DNA from 2 places in the Tibeticola sp. genome. Region 2 is predicted to be linked to the other one. Evidence: predicted binding sites of a transcription regulator. Region 2 holds the regulator's gene; the other holds the start of a gene.
The links. The regulator sigma-54, encoded in region 2, starts transcription at its own class of promoters, with help from an activator protein. The targets are predictions, from matches to a motif close to TGGCANGNAANCTGCTTT.
Positions count from the first base shown of each region.

Region 1 (10,216 bases), on a different contig from region 2:
GGCGGCATCGGCGGCTCGTGCTGGATGTACCGGGCCATGATGTCGACCTCTTTGTCACTCAGCTCGCCGGAAGTACCCCAGTTGGGCATGCCCGCCGGTGACCCGTAGTTGATGAACACTTTCAAGTAGTCGGTGCCCTTACCGACCGTGATGTCTGGCGTCAGCGGCTTGCCCGTAGCGCCTTTGCGCAGCACGCCATGGCAGCCAGCGCAGCGCTCGAAGTAAATCTTGCGGCCGATTTCGAATTCGGCTTGCGTCATCGGCGGCGCTTTGGGGTTGATGCTTTGCACCATGGGCTCGCCGCCAACCGGCGAACTGCCGGCCTGGTAGTTGGCTTCGGGTTGCGTGACGTTCTTCTTCGCGTCCTGGGCCCCAACGCCCCCTACAACAAGCAGGGAAGCCATCGCAATCGAGGACAGGATGATCTTGGTAGGTCTCATGGGTACTCTCTCCGTGTGGCTCGGCATGAAATATGGTCATGCCCTTGCGTGGCAAAGACCCGCTCGCCAGGTAGCCGTCCAACACCGTGTCGCGAGCTGACCGCATCGTCCGCCGCGGCCGCCGCACTGTCCTTAAACTAGAACAAGGACGCAGCGCGGCCGGCCCTAAACAATGCGTGAAAGCAGCAGATACCCGATGACGGAGCCCCCATGAACCTGATCGACCTGAGTCAATTGATGTACCCAGCACGCCGCGTCAACCAGGCTACACCGGCGCTTGGCACGGTCACGCTGCTCGGCGCCGGACCAGGTGACCCCGAACTTCTGACGGTCAAGGCGTTCAAGGCCCTGCAGGGGGCGAAGCTCGCGCTGTACGACCACCTGGTCAGTCCGGGGGTTTTGGATCTGCTGCCGCCGCAAGCCGAATGCATCTATGTGGGCAAGGAGTCGTCGCGCCACACCCTGCCGCAGGAAGAGATCATCGAACTGATGTTGCGCTTGGCGCGCAGCGGCCGCTCGCTGTTGCGCATCAAGGGCGGCGATGGCTACATCTTCGGCCGTGGCGGTGAGGAAGCGCAAGCCCTGGCGGCCGAGGGCATCCCCTTCACCGTCATCCCAGGCCTGACCGCAGCGCAAGGCGCTGCGGCGTCGATCGGTATCCCACTGACGCATCGTGACCATGCCGCGTCCCTGGTACTCGCTACCGGTCACCTGCGAAACGGCAAGGGTCTCGACATGGACTGGGCCATGCTCGCGCGCCCCCGGCAGACGGTGGTTCTCTACATGGGCGTGAACAACCTGCCTGAGATCTGCCGCCAGCTCATGGCCCATGGCATGCCCGGCGATACGCCGGCCGCGCTGGTGGAGAAGGCCACACTGCCGGAAGAGCGCTGCATCACCGGCACCATCGCCGAACTGCCCGCACTTGCCTTGAGCCACCAAATACGTCCCCCAGCGCTGGTCATGATCGGCGGTGTGGTGACTGTGCGCACACAGCTCAAGCCAGCGTATGCCGCGGATCCGGATGCCAAACCAGCGGCGGAACTCCACTCGATCGCCTCGTAGCCAAGACACCGCCGAATCAGTTCCCGCGATGGGCGCCCGGCCGCGGTAACTGATTCAGCGTCGCCCTGAGCGACCCCATGAACCTTCGCCCACAGACCATCGGCACGAATATTGCTGCTGCAGCATGAAATCGATCCTGTCCTTCCTGATCGACGCCAAGCGCTGCGAGATCGCCGAGCTCAAGCGGCTGGCGCAAACCTCTGGGCTGGTCGATGGTATCGGCGGCCTCGTGCATGCGCTGCAGCGCGAGCGGGGGCTGTCCAATCTCTACCTCGCCTCGGGCGGCAGCCGCTCCCTTGAAGCACTGATGGCGCAACACCGGCTCACCGATCAGCTGGTTCAGTTATCCGCGCAGACCTTCGAGGGGCTGGACGTCGAGGCGCATCCGGCCGCACACGGGGCGCGGCTGTTTGCACGGGTCGCCTTGGCAGCGCAGGGGCTGTCCGTGCTCGATGCTCTGCGCCAGCGGGTACTGGCCTGTGCAGAGAACACCGTCCGCACCTCTGCAGCTTACGCGCGGCTCATTGATGCCCTGCTCGCGGTCGTCTTCGAAGCGGCAGACAGCGCGGCGGATCCGGCCATCTCCCGGCTGCTGGTGGCTTTGTTCAATTTTTCCCAAGGCAAGGAACTCGCCGGGCAGGAGCGTGCCGCCGGGTCGGCCCTGTTCGCCGCTGGCCAGGCGCAGGCCGAGGCCCAGCAGCGGCTCATGCGGCTGATCGACTCGCAGGAGCGGTGCTTTCTGGTGTTCGCTGAGTTTTCCGGCGAGTCGCTGCGCGCCCGCTGGCGCGACCTGCAGGCCGTCGAAGGCGTCGCCAAGCTCGAGCACCTGCGCCGCGTGCTGCTCAGTACGCCGCCCGCACAGCCCCTCGACGTCGAAGCCAGCCAGAGCTGGTTTGACGCCTGCACGCAACGGCTCGACGCGATGCGCGGCATCGAAGTCGAACTCACGGCCGAGCTGCAAGCGCGGTGCCGGGAACGGCTGCGCGCTGCGAACGACGACCTGCGCGGCCTGCAGACCCGGCTCGCGCGCGGCGAGGCCAGCCTGGGCGCAGACGCGTTCGAATTCTTTGCCGATACCGTCGGCGGCTCTGTGCCCCCCGTCCAAGCCAGCGCGGGCGCCGTCGGACCCCAGCTCGAGCGCTCGGTCCACGAACTCGTCCACGCACAGGCCCAGCAGTTGCAGGCAATGAGCGCCGAACTCGAAGCGGTGCGGGCAAGCCTGCAGGAACGCAAGCTCATCGAACGCGCCAAAGGCGTGTTGATGGCCCACCGACAGCTCAGCGAGGAAGACGCCCACAGCACCCTGCGACGCCTGGCGATGGACCAGGGTAAGCGCTTGGTGGAGGTCGCAGAAGCGCTGTTGGCCATGGCGCCCATGCTTCCGACTGAGCCCCGCTGACCGAGCTGCTGCAACGCACAAAAAACGCGCCGACCGAAAGAGCACGCACACAACGGCGCGCCGGCAAACCCGTTGTAGGGCATGCACCACCCACCCGCTGAGCCAGGAGGGCCTGCCCGGCCGCCGAAAGCGGCGCATAGCGGCCGAGGAGCCTCACGGCGCAGAAGGGGTGTCGCCGCCGCAGCCCCAGGCCAACCCCGTTACGGGCATACTTTCGGCCTTCTGCACCGCACGAAGCCGCGCCCTGTATCGGCCGCGGCGCCGCCCCAAATCCAACCGTGTTCTCCATGTCTTCGACCCCTTCCTTCCCCTCGCGCTTGGCCCGGCTGGGTGCCCTGCTGACGCTCGGCGTTGCGGCGCTCTTGTCCGGGTGTGGCGGTGCCGAAAAACCGGGCAATGGGCCCGCAGCCCAAGGTCCGGGCGGCAAGCCCCCGCCCACGGTGGGCGTGCTGACGGTTCAGCCTGGTCCCGTCACGCTCGTGAATGAGCTGCCCGGGCGGCTCGAGGCCACGCGTGTGGCGCAGGTGCGTGCGCGGGTCGCCGGCATCGTGCTCAAGCGGCGTTTCGCCGAGGGCTCGGTGGTTCAAGCGGGGCAAGTCTTGTTCGAAATCGACCCCGCACCCTACACGGCGGCGCTCGCCAGTGCCGAAGCGACGCTCGCGCGCGCCGCGGCCAACGCCATGCAAGCCGACGCGCTGGTGGAGCGCTACCGGCCGCTGGCAGCCGCCCAGGCCATCAGTCAGCAAGAATGGACAGCCGCACAAGCCGCGCAAAAGCAAGCGGCGGCGGACATCGCCGCTGCACGGGCCGCGGTGCAGAGCGCGCGCATCAACCTCGGCTACACGCGGGTGACGGCGCCGATCGCTGGGCGCACCGGTCGCGCGCAGGTGACCGAAGGCGCGCTGGTCGGCCAGGGCGACGCGACGCCGCTGGTGACCATCCAGCAAACCGACCCGATTTATGTGAACTTCACGCAATCGGCCGCCGAGGTGATGAAGCTGCGCCGGGCCTTCGACGCCGGGCAGCTCCAGCCGGCGCCCGGTGGGGCCGCGCGCGTGGCGCTGGTGCTCGAAGACGGCAGCGTTTACGCGAAGCCTGGGCGCTTGCTGTTTTCCGACCTCACCGTGGACCCCGCAACCGGGCAGATCGGCTTGCGCGCCGAAGTTCCCAACCCCAAGGGCGAACTTCCGCCCGGCCTCTATGTGCGGGTGCGCATCGAGCAGGCCTTGGCGCCGAATGCGGTCCTCGTGCCCCAGCAGGCCGTCACGCGCTCCGCGCAGGGAGACACCGCGGTCGTGCTGGATGCCCAGGGGGTGCCGCAACCGCGGCGGCTGCGGATCGACGGCCAGCGGGAGGGGCGCTGGATCGTGGTCGATGGGCTGGCAGCCGGGGACCGCGTCGTGGTCGAAGGGCTGCAAAAACTCGCCATGCTGCCGCCGGGCACGCCCGTCAAAGCCGTGCCCTGGGCGCCGCAAGCGCCGGGAGCGGCTGCGGCAGCAGCATCTGGCGCGAGCGCAGCTTCGCCCGCTGCATCGGCTGCCGTGAGCAAGACCCACTGACGGCAGGGGACAGCGATGGCGCGTTTTTTCATCGACCGGCCGATTTTTGCCTGGGTGATCGCCCTCTTCGTGATGGGCTTTGGTGTGCTCGCGTTGCTGCGGCTGCCGATTGCGCAGTACCCGCCGGTGGCGCCGCCCTCGATCATCGTGGCGGTCAGCTATCCGGGCGCGTCCGCGCAGACGCTGGAAGACAGCGTGCTCTCGGTGATCGAGCGCGAAATGAATGGCTCGCCCGGGCTGATCTACATGGAATCCAACGCGCAGGCCGACGGCTCGGGCAGCATCACGCTGAGCTTCGATCCCGGCACCAACGCCGACCTCGCCCAGGTGGATGTGCAGAACCGGCTCGCGCGCGCCACGCCGCGGCTGCCCGCCGCCGTGACCCAGCAAGGCGTGCGCGTGGACAAGGCCCGCAGCAACTTTTTGCTGTTCACCATTCTGACCTCGGATGACCCCGCGTGGGATCCGATTGCCTTGGGCGACTATGCCTCGCGCTCGGTGCTGCCGGAGATCCAGCGGGTGCCGGGAGTCGGACAGGCCCGTTTGTTTGGGACCGAGCGCGCCATGCGCATCTGGTTCGACCCGGCGAAGCTGCAGGGCTACAACCTCTCCGCGTCCGACGTGGTGGCCGCCATCCGCGCCCAGAATGCGCAGGTTTCGGGCGGCGAAGTGGGCGGTCTGCCCCATTTGGCGGGCCAGGGCTTGACCGCCACCGTCATCGTCGACGGCCAACTCAAGACCGTGGAGGAATTCGGCGCGATCGTGCTGCGCGCCAACACCGACGGCTCGACGGTGCGGCTGCGCGACGTGGCCCGCATCGAACTGGGTGCGCAAAGCTACGGCACGGCGGCACGGCTCAATGGCAAGCCTTCGACCGGCATCGGGGTTCAGCTCTCGCCCACGGGTAACGCGCTGGCCACCGCCCAAGCGATCCGCGCCCGGCTGACCGAGCTCGAGCCTTACTTTCCGCGCGGCATGCGCTGGGCGATTCCCTACGACACCTCGGTGTTCGTGCGCACCTCCATCCTGCAGGTGGCCGAAACACTGGTCGAGGCGGTGGTGTTGGTCTTTTTCGTGATGTATCTGTTCCTGCAAAACTGGCGCTACACCCTGATCCCGACCATCGTCGTTCCCGCTGCCCTGCTCGGCACGTTTGCGGTGCTGCTGGCGATGGGCTATTCGATCAATGTGCTGACCATGTTCGGCATGGTGTTGGTGATCGGCATCGTGGTCGACGATGCGATCGTGGTGGTCGAGAACGTCGAGCGCATCATGAGCGAGGAAGGTCTCGCGCCGCTCGAAGCCACGCGCAAGGCGATGGGACAGATTTCGGGCGCGATCGTGGGTGTGACGGTGGTGCTGATCTCGGTGTTCGTGCCGCTCGCGTTTTTCAGTGGCTCGATCGGCAACATTTACCGGCAGTTCGCAGTCGTCATGGGCGTGGCCATCGGCTTTTCGGCGTTTTTTGCGCTCTCGCTCACGCCCGCCTTGTGCGCAAGCCTGCTCAAACCCGTCGCACGGGGCCACCACCTGGCACGCGGCGGCCTGTTTGGCCGGTTCAATCGCGGCTTTGCCCAGACGGCCCAGCGCTACGAAGCGACCGTGGCGCGCATCCTGCCGCGGGCCGGACGGTTCCTGTGGGTCTACCTGGCCATCGGCATCGCGGCCGCCCTGCTCTACCAGCGGCTGCCCAAGTCCTTCCTGCCCGCCGAAGACCAGGGCAACCTGATCGTCAACATCCAACTGCCGCCGGGGGCGACCCGCGAACGCACCCAGGGGGCGCTGGAGCAGGTCGAACGCTACATGCTGCAGCAGCCCGAGGTGGCGGGCATGGTCGGGGTGCTGGGGTTTAGCTTTTCGGGCTCGGGCCAGAACGCGGCACTGGCCTTCGTGACGCTCAAAGACTGGGCCGAGCGCAAGGGCGCGGAGCACTCCGCCCAGGCGGTGGCGCAACGGGCATTCGGCGGTTTGGCGCCCATTCGCGACGCCAGCATCTTTGCGCTGAGTCCACCGCCCATCCGGGAACTGGGCAACTCCTCGGGCTTTAGCCTGCGGCTGCAGGACCGAGCGGGGCTCGGCCACGAGGCGCTGCTGGCGGCGCGCAACCAGTTTCTGGGCCTCGCCGCCCGCAGCCCCTTGCTGGCCCAGGTCCGCCCCGATGGTCTCGAGGATGCGCCGCAGCTGCAGGTGGAGATCGACCGCGAGCGGGCGGCGGCGATGGGGATCGGGTTCGACGCGATCAACACCGCGATCTCGGCGGCGCTCGGCTCGGCCTACGTGAACGATTTCCCCAACGCAGGCCGGGTGCAGCGGGTCGTGGTGCAAGCCGACGCGCCCGCACGGATGCAGGCCGAGGACATCCTGCGGCTGACCGTGACCAACGCCCGTGGCCAAAGCGTGCCGTTTTCGAGCTTTGCGAGCACCCGCTGGATCCAAGGCCCGGTGCAAACCACGCGCTACAACGGCTACCCGGCCATGGGCATCAGCGGCAGCGCCGCAGCGGGCTACAGCAGCGGCGATGCCCTGGCCGAAGTCGAGCGGCTCGTGGCTCAGCTGCCGCCCGGCATCGGCTTGGAATGGACCGGAACCTCGCGGGAGGAAAAGCTGGCCGGTTCCCAGGCGCTCGTGCTCTACGCGTTCTCGATCCTGGCGGTGTTTCTCTGTCTGGCGGCGCTCTACGAGAGTTGGAGCATTCCGCTGGCGGTCATCCTCGTCGTGCCCCTCGGCGTGCTCGGGTTGCTGGCCGCGACGCTGGCCCGCGGCTACGCCAACGATGTGTATTTCCAAATCGGCCTCGTGACCATCATCGGCCTGGCGGCAAAGAACGCGATTTTGATCATCGAATTCGCCAAAGACCTGCAGGCGCAAGGCCGCGATGTGGCCAGCGCCGCGCTGGCCGCTGCCCACCTGCGCTTTCGGCCAATTTTGATGACCTCGCTGGCCTTCACGCTGGGCGTGCTGCCGCTGGCCGTGGCTTCCGGGGCGGGCTCGGCGAGCCAGCGCGCCATCGGAACCGGCGTTCTCGGCGGCATCTTGACGGGCACGGTGCTCGCGGTGTTTTTCGTGCCGATCTTCTTCGTCGTCGTCCGACGACGCTTCCAGGACAGTGCCCGGCAGCAGGCCATCCATGCCGCCCAAGCCGCCGCCCTCGGCGTGCCTGTCTCGGACGAAACCGCCCGCCCTGGAGGGATGGCATGAAGCTGCGCTGCGTTCCCGCCGCCTGCCCACTGCTCGCGCTCGCGCTCACGCTCACGCTGGGTGCTTGTGCGCCGACCACCCCATACACGCGCCCGCCCGCGCCGGTTGCCGCGTCGTGGGCCGCCGGTGCTGCACCTGAGGCTCAGGCCGCCGAGGGCAATCGCCCGCACGTGCCCACGCTCGCAGTGGGGCGCCCTTACGCGCACGAGCCGGCGCTGCAGCACTTGATCACGCGCGCGCTGGCGCACAACCGCGACCTGCGCGTGGCGGCGCTCAACGTCGAGCAGGTTCGGGCCGCCTACGGCCTGCGCCGCGCGGACCGCTTGCCCACGATCAACCTGGCGGCGACCGGCCAGCGACAACCCTCGAGCAACGGCAGCGGGGCGATCAACAGCGTCTACACCACGGGGTTGGCGCTTGCCAGCTGGGAACTCGACTTCTTCGGCCGCGTCGCCGCGCTGTCGGACGCCGCCTATGCCCAATACCAAGCCGGCGTCGAGGCGCAACGTGCGGCCCAGCTGAGCCTGGTGGCTGCGGTGACGAGCAGCTGGCTTGCGCTGCAGACCGATGACGCCTTGCTGGCCGTCGCCCGCGAGACGCTCGGGGCGCGGCTCTCGACGCTCGAACTGGTGCGACTGCGCTTCGAGCACGGCGCCGCCTCCGAAATCGACTGGCGCAGCGCCCAGACATTGGTCGAAGCGGCGCGGGTCAACCTCGCGCAGCAAGAGCGCGCGCTCGCGCTCGACCGCCACGCGCTCGAGCTGCTGATCGGCGAGCCGCTCGGGGACGCGCCGCTGGGCCTGAGCGAACGCAGCGACGCGGGCGATGCCGCGCTGCCGCTGCCCGCACATCTGTCGTCGGACCTGCTGCTGCGCCGGCCCGACATCCTGGCCGCGGAGCAGCAGCTGCGCGCCGCGCACGCGAACCTCGACGCCGCCCGAGCCGCTTTTTTTCCGCGCATCACCCTCACCGCCAGCGCAGGCACGGTCAGCAACGCGCTGGCGAATCTGTTTCAGGCGGGCAGCTGGGGCTGGAGCCTCGCACCCCAGGCCTTGTTGCCGATCTTCGATGCGGGACGCAACGAGGCCAACCTCGAAGCCGCCGAGGCCGCGCGCGGCGTTGCTCTCGCGCAGTATGAAAAAGCCATTCAGACCGCGTTTCGCGAGGTTGCCGACGCCCTGACCGCGCGCCAAACACTCGCCGACCAGCTGCGCGCGGCCGAGGCCCAGTTGCAGGCGCAAACCGCGCTCGCCCGCCTGGTGCAGGCGCGCTTCCAGGCCGGCGTGGCCAGCCAGCTCGAAGCGCTCGACGCGCAGCGCGCGCTGCTCGCGGCGCAACAGCAGCTCGAGCAGACCCGCGGCGCCTGGCGGCAAAGCCACGTGGCCCTCTACAAGGCGCTCGGTGGCGAAGCGGTGCTTGGAACGCGCGCACCATGACGCCAGCGCGTGAGTCTGTGGCAGCCTTCGACGCCGTCGTCATCGGCGCGGGTGCGGCGGGTCTGTTCTGCGCCGCGGTGGCCGGGCAGCGCGGGCTGCGCGTGCTGCTGCTCGACCACAGCGAGCGGGTCGCCGAGAAGATCCGCATCTCCGGCGGCGGACGCTGCAACTTCACCAACCGCTTGCTCGACCCGCGCTCTCCCCAGCAGCATTTCGTGGGTGCCAACCCGGCTTTTGCGCGCTCGGCCCTGGCGCGCTACACGCCACAGCACTTCATCGCGCTCGTCGAGCGCCATGGAATCGCCTACCACGAGAAGCACAAAGGGCAGCTCTTCTGCGACCGCTCGGCCGAGGACATCATCGCCATGCTGCTCGCGGAATGCGCCGCCGGGGGCGTTGCCCGATGGCAGCCCTGCAGCGTCAAAAATATCGAGTTTTTGGCCGAACGCCGGCGTGAAATGGGCGAGTATCGCTATCAATTACAGAGCACCCGGGGGCCGATTCAAACCCACTCGGTCGTCGTCGCGACCGGTGGCTTGTCGGTGCCCAAGATCGGCGCGAGCGATTTCGGCTGGCGCGTGGCCCAGCAGTTTGGCCTGCGTACCGTCGAGCCCCGGCCCGGCCTCGTGCCGCTGAGCTTCGACCCCGAGGCCTGGGCGCCTTGGGCCGAACTGGCGGGCTTGTCCTTGCCGGTCGAAATTTCCACGGGTCAGGGACGCGCCCGCCAGCGCTTCGAGGAAGACCTGCTGTTCACCCACCGGGGCCTCTCGGGACCGGCCGTGCTGCAGATCTCGAGCTATTGGCAGCCCGGCACGCCCATTTCGATCGACCTCGCGCCCGGCGTCGACCTGCCGCGCCTGCTGCTCGAGGCCAAGACCCGCTCGAAAAAGCGCATCGCCAACGAACTCGCCGCCTCTGTACCCGCGCGCCTGGCTGACACCTGGGTCGCGCGCGACCCCGCCTGGCAGCGGCCGATCGCCGAAGCCAGCGATCGTGCGCTGCGCTCGCTCGGCGAGGCGCTCAAGCACTGGGAGCTCACCCCCACGGGCACCGAGGGCTGGCGCAAAGCCGAAGTCACGCTGGGCGGCGTGGACACCCGCGACCTCTCGCAGCAAACCC
Region 1 covers NZ_JAEMQB010000021.1:19,709-29,924, reverse strand. Annotated here, with positions in the region: partial or broken gene JHC36_RS01545 (c-type cytochrome) at 1-440, opposite strand, end outside; gene cobA (uroporphyrinogen-III C-methyltransferase) at 678-1,505, shown strand; gene JHC36_RS01535 (nitrate regulatory protein) at 1,630-2,904, shown strand; gene JHC36_RS01530 (efflux RND transporter periplasmic adaptor subunit) at 3,192-4,463, shown strand; gene JHC36_RS01525 (efflux RND transporter permease subunit) at 4,479-7,661, shown strand; gene JHC36_RS01520 (efflux transporter outer membrane subunit) at 7,658-9,097, shown strand; gene JHC36_RS01515 (BaiN/RdsA family NAD(P)/FAD-dependent oxidoreductase) at 9,094-10,216, shown strand, end outside.
Region 1: a site for sigma-54 is predicted at 1,606-1,623, ahead of JHC36_RS01535 (nitrate regulatory protein). Genes of this name have one in related genera too.

Region 2 (10,216 bases):
GTGGAGCAGGGCCTGGTGCCGCTGGCCATCATGACGGCGGTGGCGCTGCTCTTTGGCGTGCACATGGTGATGGCGATCGGCGGCGCCGACATGCCGGTCGTGGTGTCGATGCTCAACAGCTACTCGGGCTGGGCGGCGGCGGCGACGGGCTTCATGCTCTCGAACGACTTGCTGATCGTCACGGGCGCTCTGGTCGGCTCGTCGGGCGCGATCCTGAGTTACATCATGTGCAACGCGATGAACCGCAGCTTCATCAGCGTGATTGCCGGGGGCTTTGGCACCACCGAGCAAAAACCGCAAGGGGCGGGTGCGGCGGTGGGCGGCGAGGTGCATCCGATCAGCGCGGTCGAGACGGCCGAGCTGCTGCGCGAAGCCAAGAACGTCATCATCGTTCCGGGCTATGGCATGGCGGTGGCCCAGGCCCAGCACACGGTGTCGGAAATCACGCGGCTGCTGCGCGAGCGGGGGGTGAACGTGCGCTTCGCGATCCACCCCGTGGCGGGCCGCATGCCGGGCCACATGAACGTGCTGCTGGCCGAGGCCAAGGTGCCGTACGACATCGTCTTCGAGATGGACGAGATCAATGATGAGTTCAGCGATGCGGACGTCGCGATGGTCATCGGCGCCAACGACATCGTGAACCCGGCCGCGCAGGAAGACCCGAATAGCCCGATTGCGGGGATGCCGGTGCTCGAGGTCTGGAAGGCCCGCACCTGCATCGTGATGAAGCGCAGCATGGCCACCGGTTATGCGGGTGTCGAAAACCCGCTGTTTTACAAAGACAACACCCGCATGCTCTTTGGCGATGCCAAGAAGATGCTCGACGAGGTGTTCGTCGCGCTCAAAGGCTGAAGCAGGGCCGAACCCATTGGCCGTCCGCTTTGATGGGCATGGCTTCGACTTTGCCTCGATTCGGGGGATTTTCGAGCCGCCTCTCTAGGTTTGCCTAGGGAAAACACAGCCGCCGAGCTGTCAGTTTCACGACAGAATGGCGGCTGTTTCCATTTGTACGCCGCGCCTGCGGCGGATCTTCCACGGAGTTGACCTTTTATGTCCGACCGCATCTGGCTACAAAGCTACCCCCCGGGCGTTCCCGCCGAGATCGATCCGAGCGTCTACCGCTCGCTGGTCGAGCTCATGGAAGAGAGCTTTCGCAAGTACGCCGATCGCGTGGCCTACAGCTTCATGGGCAAGGACATCACCTATGCCCAGGTCGATTCCTTGAGCCAGGCGCTGGCGGCGTACTTCCAGAGCCTGGGGCTGGTCAAAGGCGACCGCGTGGCGATCATGATGCCCAACGTGCCGCAGTACCCGGTGGCGGTGGCAGCCATCCTGCGCGCGGGCCTGATCGTCGTCAACGTCAACCCGCTCTATACGCCGCGCGAGCTCGAGCATCAGCTCAAAGACTCGGGCGCCAAGGCCATCGTCATCATCGAAAACTTCGCGCACACGCTGGAGCAGTGCATCGGACACACCGAGGTCAAGCATGTGGTGCTGTGCGCGTTCGGCGACATGCTGGGCCTGGTCAAGGGTGCCATCGTCAACTATGTGATCCGCAATCGCCGCAAGATGGTGCCGCCGTTCAACCTGCCGCAGGCGGTGCGGTTCAACGACGCGATCGCGCGCGGCACCCGTGCCCCCTTCAAAGCGCCTTCCATTGGCCCCGACGACGTCGCGGTGCTGCAGTACACCGGCGGCACGACCGGCGTCTCGAAGGGTGCGGCGCTGCTGCATCGCAACATCATCGCCAACGTGCTGCAGTCCGAAGCCTGGAACCAGCCGGTAATGGACAAGATTCCGAAGGGCGAGCAGCCCACCACCGTGTGCGCCTTGCCGCTCTATCACATCTTCGCCTTCACCGTGGGCATGATGCTGACCATGCGCACGGGTGGCAAGCTGGTGCTGATTCCGAATCCGCGCGACATTCCCGCGGTGCTGCAGGAGCTGTCCAAACACAAGGTGCACAGCTTCCCCGCGGTCAACACCTTGTTCAATGCGTTGGCCAACCACCCCGACTTCAACAAGGTGGACTGGTCGCACCTCAAAGTCTCGCTCGGCGGCGGCACCGCAGTTCAGAGCGCGGTGGCGCGGCTGTGGCTGGAGAAGACCGGCTGCCCGATTTGCGAGGGTTATGGCTTGTCCGAGACCAGCCCCTCGGCCTGCTGCAACCCGGTCACCAGCACCGAATTCACCGGCACGATCGGCGTGCCGCTGCCCAGCACCGACATCAAGCTGCTCGACGACGAGGGCCATCAGGTGCCGCCGGGGCAGCCCGGCGAGATTGCGATCCGTGGGCCGCAGGTCATGGCGGGCTACTGGCAGCGGCCCGACGAGACGGCCAAGGTGATGACCGCCGACGGCTACTTCCGCACCGGCGACATCGGCGTGATGGACGAGCGCGGCTATTTCCGCATCGTCGACCGCAAGAAGGACATGATTCTGGTCAGCGGTTTCAACGTCTACCCCAACGAGATCGAGGAAACGGTGGCCGAATGTCCGGGCGTGCTCGAATGCGCGGCGGTCGGCATTCCTGATGAGAAATCGGGCGAAGCGGTCAAGCTCGTGATCGTCAAGATGGACCCGGCGTTGACCGAAGCCGCGGTGCGCGCGTTCTGCCGCGACAACCTCACCGGCTACAAGCAGCCGAAGATCATCGAATTCCGGACCGAACTGCCCAAGACGCCGGTGGGCAAGATCCTGCGGCGCGAGCTGCGCGACAAGCGCTGACCGCGCTGCACTGCGCCCAGACGGGCGCGGGCTTGTGGCAGCATCGGCAGGCCGCTTCGGCGGCCTGTTGCCTTTTTGCCTTCCACAAATTCCGACGTTCCATAGAGCCGCTCAGACCCATGAACCGACCGATTGCCCTGGTCAGCGCGATGCGCGAAGAACTCGACGCGGTGCTCGCCCGTCTGCCCGATGCGCGGGTGGAGCGCGTGGCCGGGCGCGATTTTCTGCACGGCCATTGGGATGGCCTGCCGGTGGTGGCCACGCTTTCGGGCATTGGCAAAGTCGCGGCGGCGACGACGGCAGTTTTGTTGGCCGAGCACTGCCGGGCGCGCGCGATCGTGTTCACCGGGGTGGCGGGCGGTTTGGGCGCAGGCGTTCGGGTGGGCGACGTGGTCGTTGCACGGTCTTTTCTGCAGCACGACCTCGACGCCTCGCCGATTTTTCCAAAATACGTCGTGCCGGGGCACGGCCGTGCCCGCTACGAGGCCGATGCGGCTTGGACCGATGCGCTGTGCGCGGCCGCCGGCGCGGCGCTCGAGAACCTCGGGCGCCACGGCTTGGCCGACGCGCTGCAAGCGCTGGGGCTCGGAAGGCCGCGCCTGCATCAGGGGCTGCTGATCAGTGGCGACCGCTTCGTCTCCACCGCCGAGGAAAGCCGGGCCTTGCAGCGCGCGCTGCCCGATGCGCTGGCGGTGGAGATGGAGGGTGCAGCCTTCGCCCAGGTCTGCCACGACTGCCGCGTGCCGCTCGCGGTGGTGCGCACGATTTCAGACCGCGCGGACGACGCCGCGCACGCCGATTTCATGCGCTTCGTGCGCACGGTGGCGAGCCCCTACAGCCTCGCGGTGATCGACGCGCTGCTGGACAATATCAAAAATAATAGCGCCCACTGACCGTTTGGCGCTGGGGTCTGGGCAAAAAGGCTGAAAAAATCTTGCCGGCGGGGCTATTTCAGCCAGCCGCGGCGGCGGAAATAGATCATCGGCACCACGGCCGAGGCGACCATGAGCGCGAGCGCAAACGGGTAGCCCGCCTGCCACTCGAGCTCGGGCATGTACTTGAAGTTCATGCCGTAAATGCTCGCCACCAAGGTCGGGGGCAGCAGCGCGACGCTGGCCACCGAGAAGATCTTGATGATCTTGTTCTGGTTGATGTTGATGAAGCCAACGGTGGCGTCCATCAAGAAGTTGATCTTGTCGAACAGGAAGGCCGTGTGGCTGTCGAGGCTGTCGATGTCGCGCAGCAACTGGCGCGCGGCCTCGAACTGCTCGGCGTTGAGCATCTTGCTGCGCATCATGAAGCTCACTGCGCGGCGGGTGTCCATCATGTTGCGGCGGATGCGGCCGTTCAAGTCTTCTTGGCGCGCAATCGCGCCGAGCACTTCGCCGGCGACCGCATCGGTCACGTCGCCCGAGAGTACGAGCTTGCCTGCGCGCTCGAGCTGGTCGTAGATTTCCTCGAGCGTGTCGGCCGAATATTCGGCGTCGGCGTCGAAGAGCTTGAGCAAGACGTCCTTGGCGTCGTCGATCAGGCCGGGCGCGCGGCGGGCCCGCATGCGCAGCAGCCGAAACACCGGCACGTCCTCGTCGTGGATGGAGAACAGCACGCCGCGGCTTTTGAGCTCGGCGTTGTGCTGGTTCAGGATGAAGGCCACGCGGACCGTGCGCGGCTCGTCATCGTCGATCAGGAAGTCGCTGCGGATGTGCAGCTCGCCGTTGGGCTCTTCGTAGAAGCGCGCCGATTCTTCGAGGTCTTCGTCGGTAACGTCTTCCGGGATCGACAGGCCGAAATACTGCTTGACCCAGCGCTTTTCTTCGACGCTCGGCGATTCGAGGTCGACCCAGATGGGCTGAAAGCGCGAGAGCTCTTCGAGCGACTCGATTTCTTCCTGGAACAGGCGGCCGTTGACGAGCGTGAAAACATTGAGCACGAGTGAACTCCCTGGCGTGTCTGGGTGGGCTGGCGGTCTCGAACATCAACGCTTTCGACACCCACCGCGCACAGGGTGCCGAAAGCTAGCGACTCGCGGGGTTTTCCATGGGGAAGCTTGCGGAAATCGTGAACCCCGAAATTATGGCATCGCCCCGACCGGGCAGCGAGCGATTCCCCGGCCACGTTGGGGAATGATGCCGGTCATTGCCAAAGCGCGCGGTCGCGGGCATAGTGGATTCGGGCGTACATGTCAGGCCCGTTACAGCCGCTGCCGAGCGTGTCCGGTTGGCGGCATTCCATTCCGAGAGCAACAGGAGGCTATTCATGAACCTGACGATCAGCGGTCACCACCTCGAAGTCACTCCCGCCCTGAGCGACTATGTGAAGGCCAAGCTCGAGCGCGTCATCCGGCATTTCGACCAGGTGGTGGACGTCAAGGTCCTGCTCACCGTGGACAACCAAAAGGAAAAAGACAAACGGCAAAAGGCCGAATGCACGATCCACGTCAAGGGCAACGACTTGTTCGCGCAGTCGGCCCATGCCGATCTGTATGCGGCCATCGACGAGCTCATGGACAAACTCGACCGCCAGGTCGTGCAGCACAAGAGCCGATTGCAGGATCATCATCAGGAGGCGGCCAAGCGATTGGTCGCGTGAACATTCCTGGCTGAAGCGGGCCGCTTTCGGGCGGCCTTTTTTATGGCAACGCTGAACAAGCGCCTGGCGCGCCGCGCATCCCGGCTGCGGGCGGTCTGCGTCGTTGACGATCCACGCCACAGCTGCGGCTATTGCCTCGGTTTGCGCCTGGCATCGCATCCCGAAACCGGGCGCGCGCCATCGCGGGAACGGATTCAGCGTTGCCTGCTGCGTTGCTTGATGGCGGCGGACGGGCGTGCCACCGGGGCAACCGTACAATCGTCAGCAAGATTCATGCCCTCTTTATGAACGCCCAATTTTTCCTCACCGCGACCGCGCTGGTTTTGGCGGCCGTCACCGCCGCGCATGCCGAGCGCGCCGATCGGGACCGACCGCTGAACATCGAGTCGGACGCGCTGCGCTACGAGGAGCGCACCCAGACGAGCACTTTCACCGGTCACGTGGTGGCCACCAAGGGCACCATCGTGATGCGCGGCGCGCAACTGGTCGTGCGGCAAGAGCCCGATGGCCAAGTCTCGGGCACGCTGACGGCCGCGCCCGGTGAGCGTGCGTTCTTCCGGCAAAAGCGCGACGGCGTCGATGAGTTCATCGAGGGCGAGGCCGAGCGTATCGAGTACGACGGGCGCGCCGACCGCGTGCGCTTCGTGCGGCGCGCCGAGTTGCGGCGTCTGCGCGGGGAGACGCTGGCCGATCAGGTGACGGGCGAGGTGATCGTCTACGAGCACGCCAGCGGCCAGTTCAGCGTCGACGGTGTGCGGGAGGTGCCCGGTGGCGGGCGTGTGCGCGCGGTCATCGCGCCGCGGGCGGCGGCTTCGGCACCGACCAGCGCGCTGCCGGCGGCGACCTCGCCGCTGCGGCCCGCCAGCGCCCTGGGTGGGGCGGTCCGATGACGCAGCGGCTCGACGAAGCCTACGCGGCGCCTTCGACGCAGCCGCGCGTGGCGGCGGGCAAGCTCGAGGCCCGACATCTGCGCAAAGCCTACGGGGCGCGCACGGTGGTGCATGACGTTTCGCTGACCGTGCACGAGGGCGAGGTCGTGGGCTTGCTCGGCCCCAATGGCGCGGGCAAGACGACGTCCTTCTACATGATCGTGGGGCTGATCCGACCCGACGCGGGCGAAATCTGGATCGACGAGCAGCACATCGAGCACATGCCGATCCATCGGCGCGCACGGCTCGGGTTGTCCTACCTGCCGCAGGAGGCGTCGATTTTTCGCAAGCTCACCGTGCAGGAGAACGTGCGGGCGATTCTGGAGTTGCAGCGGGATGAAACCGGCCGCCCGCTCGCGGGTGAGGCGCTCGAGCGCCGGCTCGACGCGCTGCTGCGCGAACTGCGCGTCGAGCATCTGCGCGATGCGCCCGCCGTCTCGCTCTCGGGTGGGGAGCGGCGCCGTGTCGAGATCGCGCGGGCGCTGGCCACACAGCCGCGCTTCATCCTGCTCGACGAGCCCTTTGCCGGCATCGACCCGATCGCGGTGATCGAGATTCAGCGCATCGTCGCGTTCCTCAAAGGGCGCGGCATCGGCGTCCTCATCACCGACCACAACGTGCGCGAGACGCTGGGCATTTGCGACCACGCGTTCATCATCAGCGAGGGTCGGCTGTTGGCGCAAGGCACACCGGCGGCCATCATCGACAACGCGGAGGTGCGCCGCGTCTACCTCGGCGAACACTTCCGCATGTAGGTCGGTGATGCAGAGGGCACGCCCATGAAGCCAGGCTTGTCGCTGCGGGTGTCGCAGCATCTGGCCTTGACGCCGCAGTTGCAGCAGTCGATCCGGCTGCTGCAAATGTCCACGCTCGAACTCGGACAGGAAATCGAGCAGATGCTCGACGAGAACCCGTTTCTCGAGCGCGCCGAGACCGAGTCCGCGGGCCTCGCTGGTGACGAGGCGCCGCCCGAGTCTGCGCTGGCCAATCCTGATTTCGTAGCAGAAGAAGACCGATCGACGCCGGCATCGGGCCCCCTCGGCTTGGATGAAGGCGCTGGGGCCACGCCCGAGGCCGACCACGGCGCCGAAGCCGCCGCACCCGACTGGGAGGGTCCGACCGACTGGGCGGGCTCGCCCGACGAGGCGCCGCACGGGGAGCGCGAAGACGACGCGCCCTTCGATGGCGCCGAAGGCCGCAGCGGCGTATCCGGATCCGCTGGCGGCGAGGATGAGGATGCTCAATCGCCTTGGGAGCGCGCCGGCTCAGAGGAAAGCCTCTCCGAGCATCTACACCGCCAGGCGCTGGCGCTGCGGCTCGACCCGGTCGACCGCGCCGCGCTGGATTTCCTCATTGACTCGCTCGACGACGACGGCTACCTCAGCGAACCGCTCGAGCGCCTGGCCGAAGCGCTGTGCCCGCGCGAGGATGCCGAGCGCTTCGATGAGCTGGTGCACCGCCTCACCGTCGCGCGCGGCCTGTTGCAGTCGCTCGAGCCGACGGGCGTGGGCGCGCAGGATCTCGCCGAGTGCTTGCGCTTGCAGGTGCGTGAGCGCGCCGCCGATGGCGAGTCGGTCGCAGCCGCCGCGCTCGACGTGCTGGCCCAGCCGCTCGAGTGGTTGGCGCGGCGCGACTTCAAGCGGCTCGCTGCCGCCACCGGGCGTCATGAAACCGAGCTGCGCGCCGCGCTCGCGCTCATCGCCCGGCTCGAACCCAAGCCGGGGCGGCGCTTTGCTCAGGCCGAGCGGCTGGTGATCGTGCCCGATGTCATCGTCACGGCCGACACCGAGGGCGCGCAGCCCCGCTATCGCGTGCAGATCAACCCCGAGGTGTTGCCGCGGCTGCGGGTGCACGACATCTACGCCCGCGCCCTGCGCGAGCACAAGGGCGAGGGGAGCGCTGCGCTGTCTGCGCGCTTGCAGGAAGCGCGCTGGTTCATCAAGAACATCCAGCAGCGCTTCGACACCATCCTGCGTGTCTCGCGCGCCATCGTCGAGCGGCAAAAGAGCTTTTTCGTGCACGGCGAACTCGCCATGCGGCCCCTGGTGCTGCGCGAGATTGCCGACGAACTCGGGCTGCATGAATCCACCGTGAGCCGCGTCACCACCGCCAAATACATGGCCACGCCGCGCGGCACCTTCGAGCTCAAATACTTCTTCGGTTCGGGCCTCGACACCGAAGCGGGCGGCAGCGCCTCGAGCACGGCGGTGCGCGCGCTGATCCGCCAGTTCATCGACGCCGAAGACCCCGCCCATCCCTTAAGCGACGGCCAGATCGCCGACATGCTCAAAGAGCAAGGCATCGCCTGCGCGCGCCGCACCGTCGCCAAATACCGAGAGGCGATGCGCATCGCGCCCGCTCCCCTGCGAAAGACCCTGTGAACGATCTCACCCTGTTTCTTCCCTGCGCCAGCGGTGTCGAGGACTACCTCGCCGCCGAAGTGCACGCCCTCACCGGCGCGCAAGGCCAGGACCTGCTGAGCCACCGTGGCGGCGTGCGCGTGCGCGCGAGCTGGCGTGATGCGATGCGGCTCAATCTGCACACCCGACTCGCGCAGCGCGTGCTGGTGCAGGTTGGCCACCGTTCGTACCGCAACGAGCGTGACCTCTACGAGGCGGCTTCCGCCGTGGCGTGGGAGCTGTGGTTCACGCCGCGCCAGAGCTTCAAGATCGAAGTCACCGCGCAGCACAGCCCGCTGCAAAGCCTCAACTTCGCCGCGCTCAAGATCAAGGACGCGGTCGCCGACCGCTTCCGCGCCAAGGCCGGCGGCGTGCGCCCCGACGTGGACACGCGCCACCCCGACGTGCGCATCCATGCCCACCTGACCACCGACACTGCCACGCTCTACATCGACACCTCGGGCGAGCCGCTGTTCAAGCGCGGCTGGCGCGAGGACAAGGGCGACGCGCCGCTCAAGGAAACGCTGGCCGCGGCCATGCTCGCTGCCAGCGGCTGGAGCACCGATCCCGAGGGCGGCTGCGCTGCCGGCGTGCCGCTCTACGACCCCTGCTGCGGCAGCGGCACCATCGTCATCGAGGCGGCGCAAATCGCCTGCGGCATCGCTGCGGGCGGCCAGCGCCGCTTTGCCTTCGAGAAAATGCTGCCGTTTCAGGCTCATGTCTGGCAAGACCTCAAAGACCAAGCCCGCGCGGCCGAGCACGCCCCGACGGCGCCGGTGTTTGGCAGCGATGTCGCGCACCGCATGGTCGATTTCGCGCAACGCAATGCCGAACGCGCCCGCGTCGCCCACGCCGTGCAACTGCGGGGCGGCGACGCACTGCAGCGTCTGCCGCCGTGCGAGACGCCGGGTGTGGTGCTGCTCAACCCGCCGTATGGCGAGCGCATCGCGGTCGCAGGCGTGGCCGGTACCCGCTCGGGGCAAGACGCTGAGGCTGGGCCGCGCTTTGGGGCGCGCGAACTCGCGCAGACCGAAGACGGCGGCGATTTCTTCGCCCAACTGGCCAGCCACTGGAAGCGCCACTACGCGGGCTGGACTGCCTGGTTGCTCACGCCCGACCTCAAGCTGCCGGCCAAAATGCGCCTCAAAGAAAGCCGCCGCGTGCCGATGTGGAACGGCCCGATCGAATGCCGGCTGTTCCGCTTCGACCTGGTGCGCGGCGCGGTGCGGCCCGCGCGCGGGCCCGCGGCAGACGCCGCCGCGCAGCCCGGGGCGCCGGGATGAACGAGGCCTACGCCGGCCGCGCGCTCGTGCTCGACACCAACATCGCGCTCGACCTGCTGCTCTTTGCCGACCCGGCCGCCGAGCCGCTCGCGCGCGCGCTCGAAGCCGGTCGCCACGTGTGGCTGACCACGCCCGCGATGCGCGAGGAATTCCGTCGCGTCCTCGACTACCCGCAAATCGTGCCGCGGCGCCGGTTTCATGGCCTCGAGGCGGCCACGCTACTCGAGCGCTACGACGCTGCCAGTCACAGCGTGGCGCCGGCGCCCCGCGCCCCCGTGGTCTGCCGCGA
Region 2 covers NZ_JAEMQB010000066.1:2,977-13,192, reverse strand. Annotated here, with positions in the region: gene pntB (Re/Si-specific NAD(P)(+) transhydrogenase subunit beta) at 1-852, shown strand, start outside; gene JHC36_RS03925 (long-chain-fatty-acid--CoA ligase) at 1,051-2,727, shown strand; gene JHC36_RS03920 (5'-methylthioadenosine/adenosylhomocysteine nucleosidase) at 2,847-3,620, shown strand; gene corA (magnesium/cobalt transporter CorA) at 3,674-4,657, opposite strand; gene hpf (ribosome hibernation-promoting factor, HPF/YfiA family) at 4,984-5,316, shown strand; gene lptA (lipopolysaccharide transport periplasmic protein LptA) at 5,601-6,206, shown strand; gene lptB (LPS export ABC transporter ATP-binding protein) at 6,203-7,000, shown strand; gene JHC36_RS03895 (RNA polymerase factor sigma-54) at 7,025-8,626, shown strand; gene JHC36_RS03890 (THUMP domain-containing class I SAM-dependent RNA methyltransferase) at 8,623-9,927, shown strand; gene JHC36_RS03885 (PIN domain-containing protein) at 9,924-10,216, shown strand, end outside.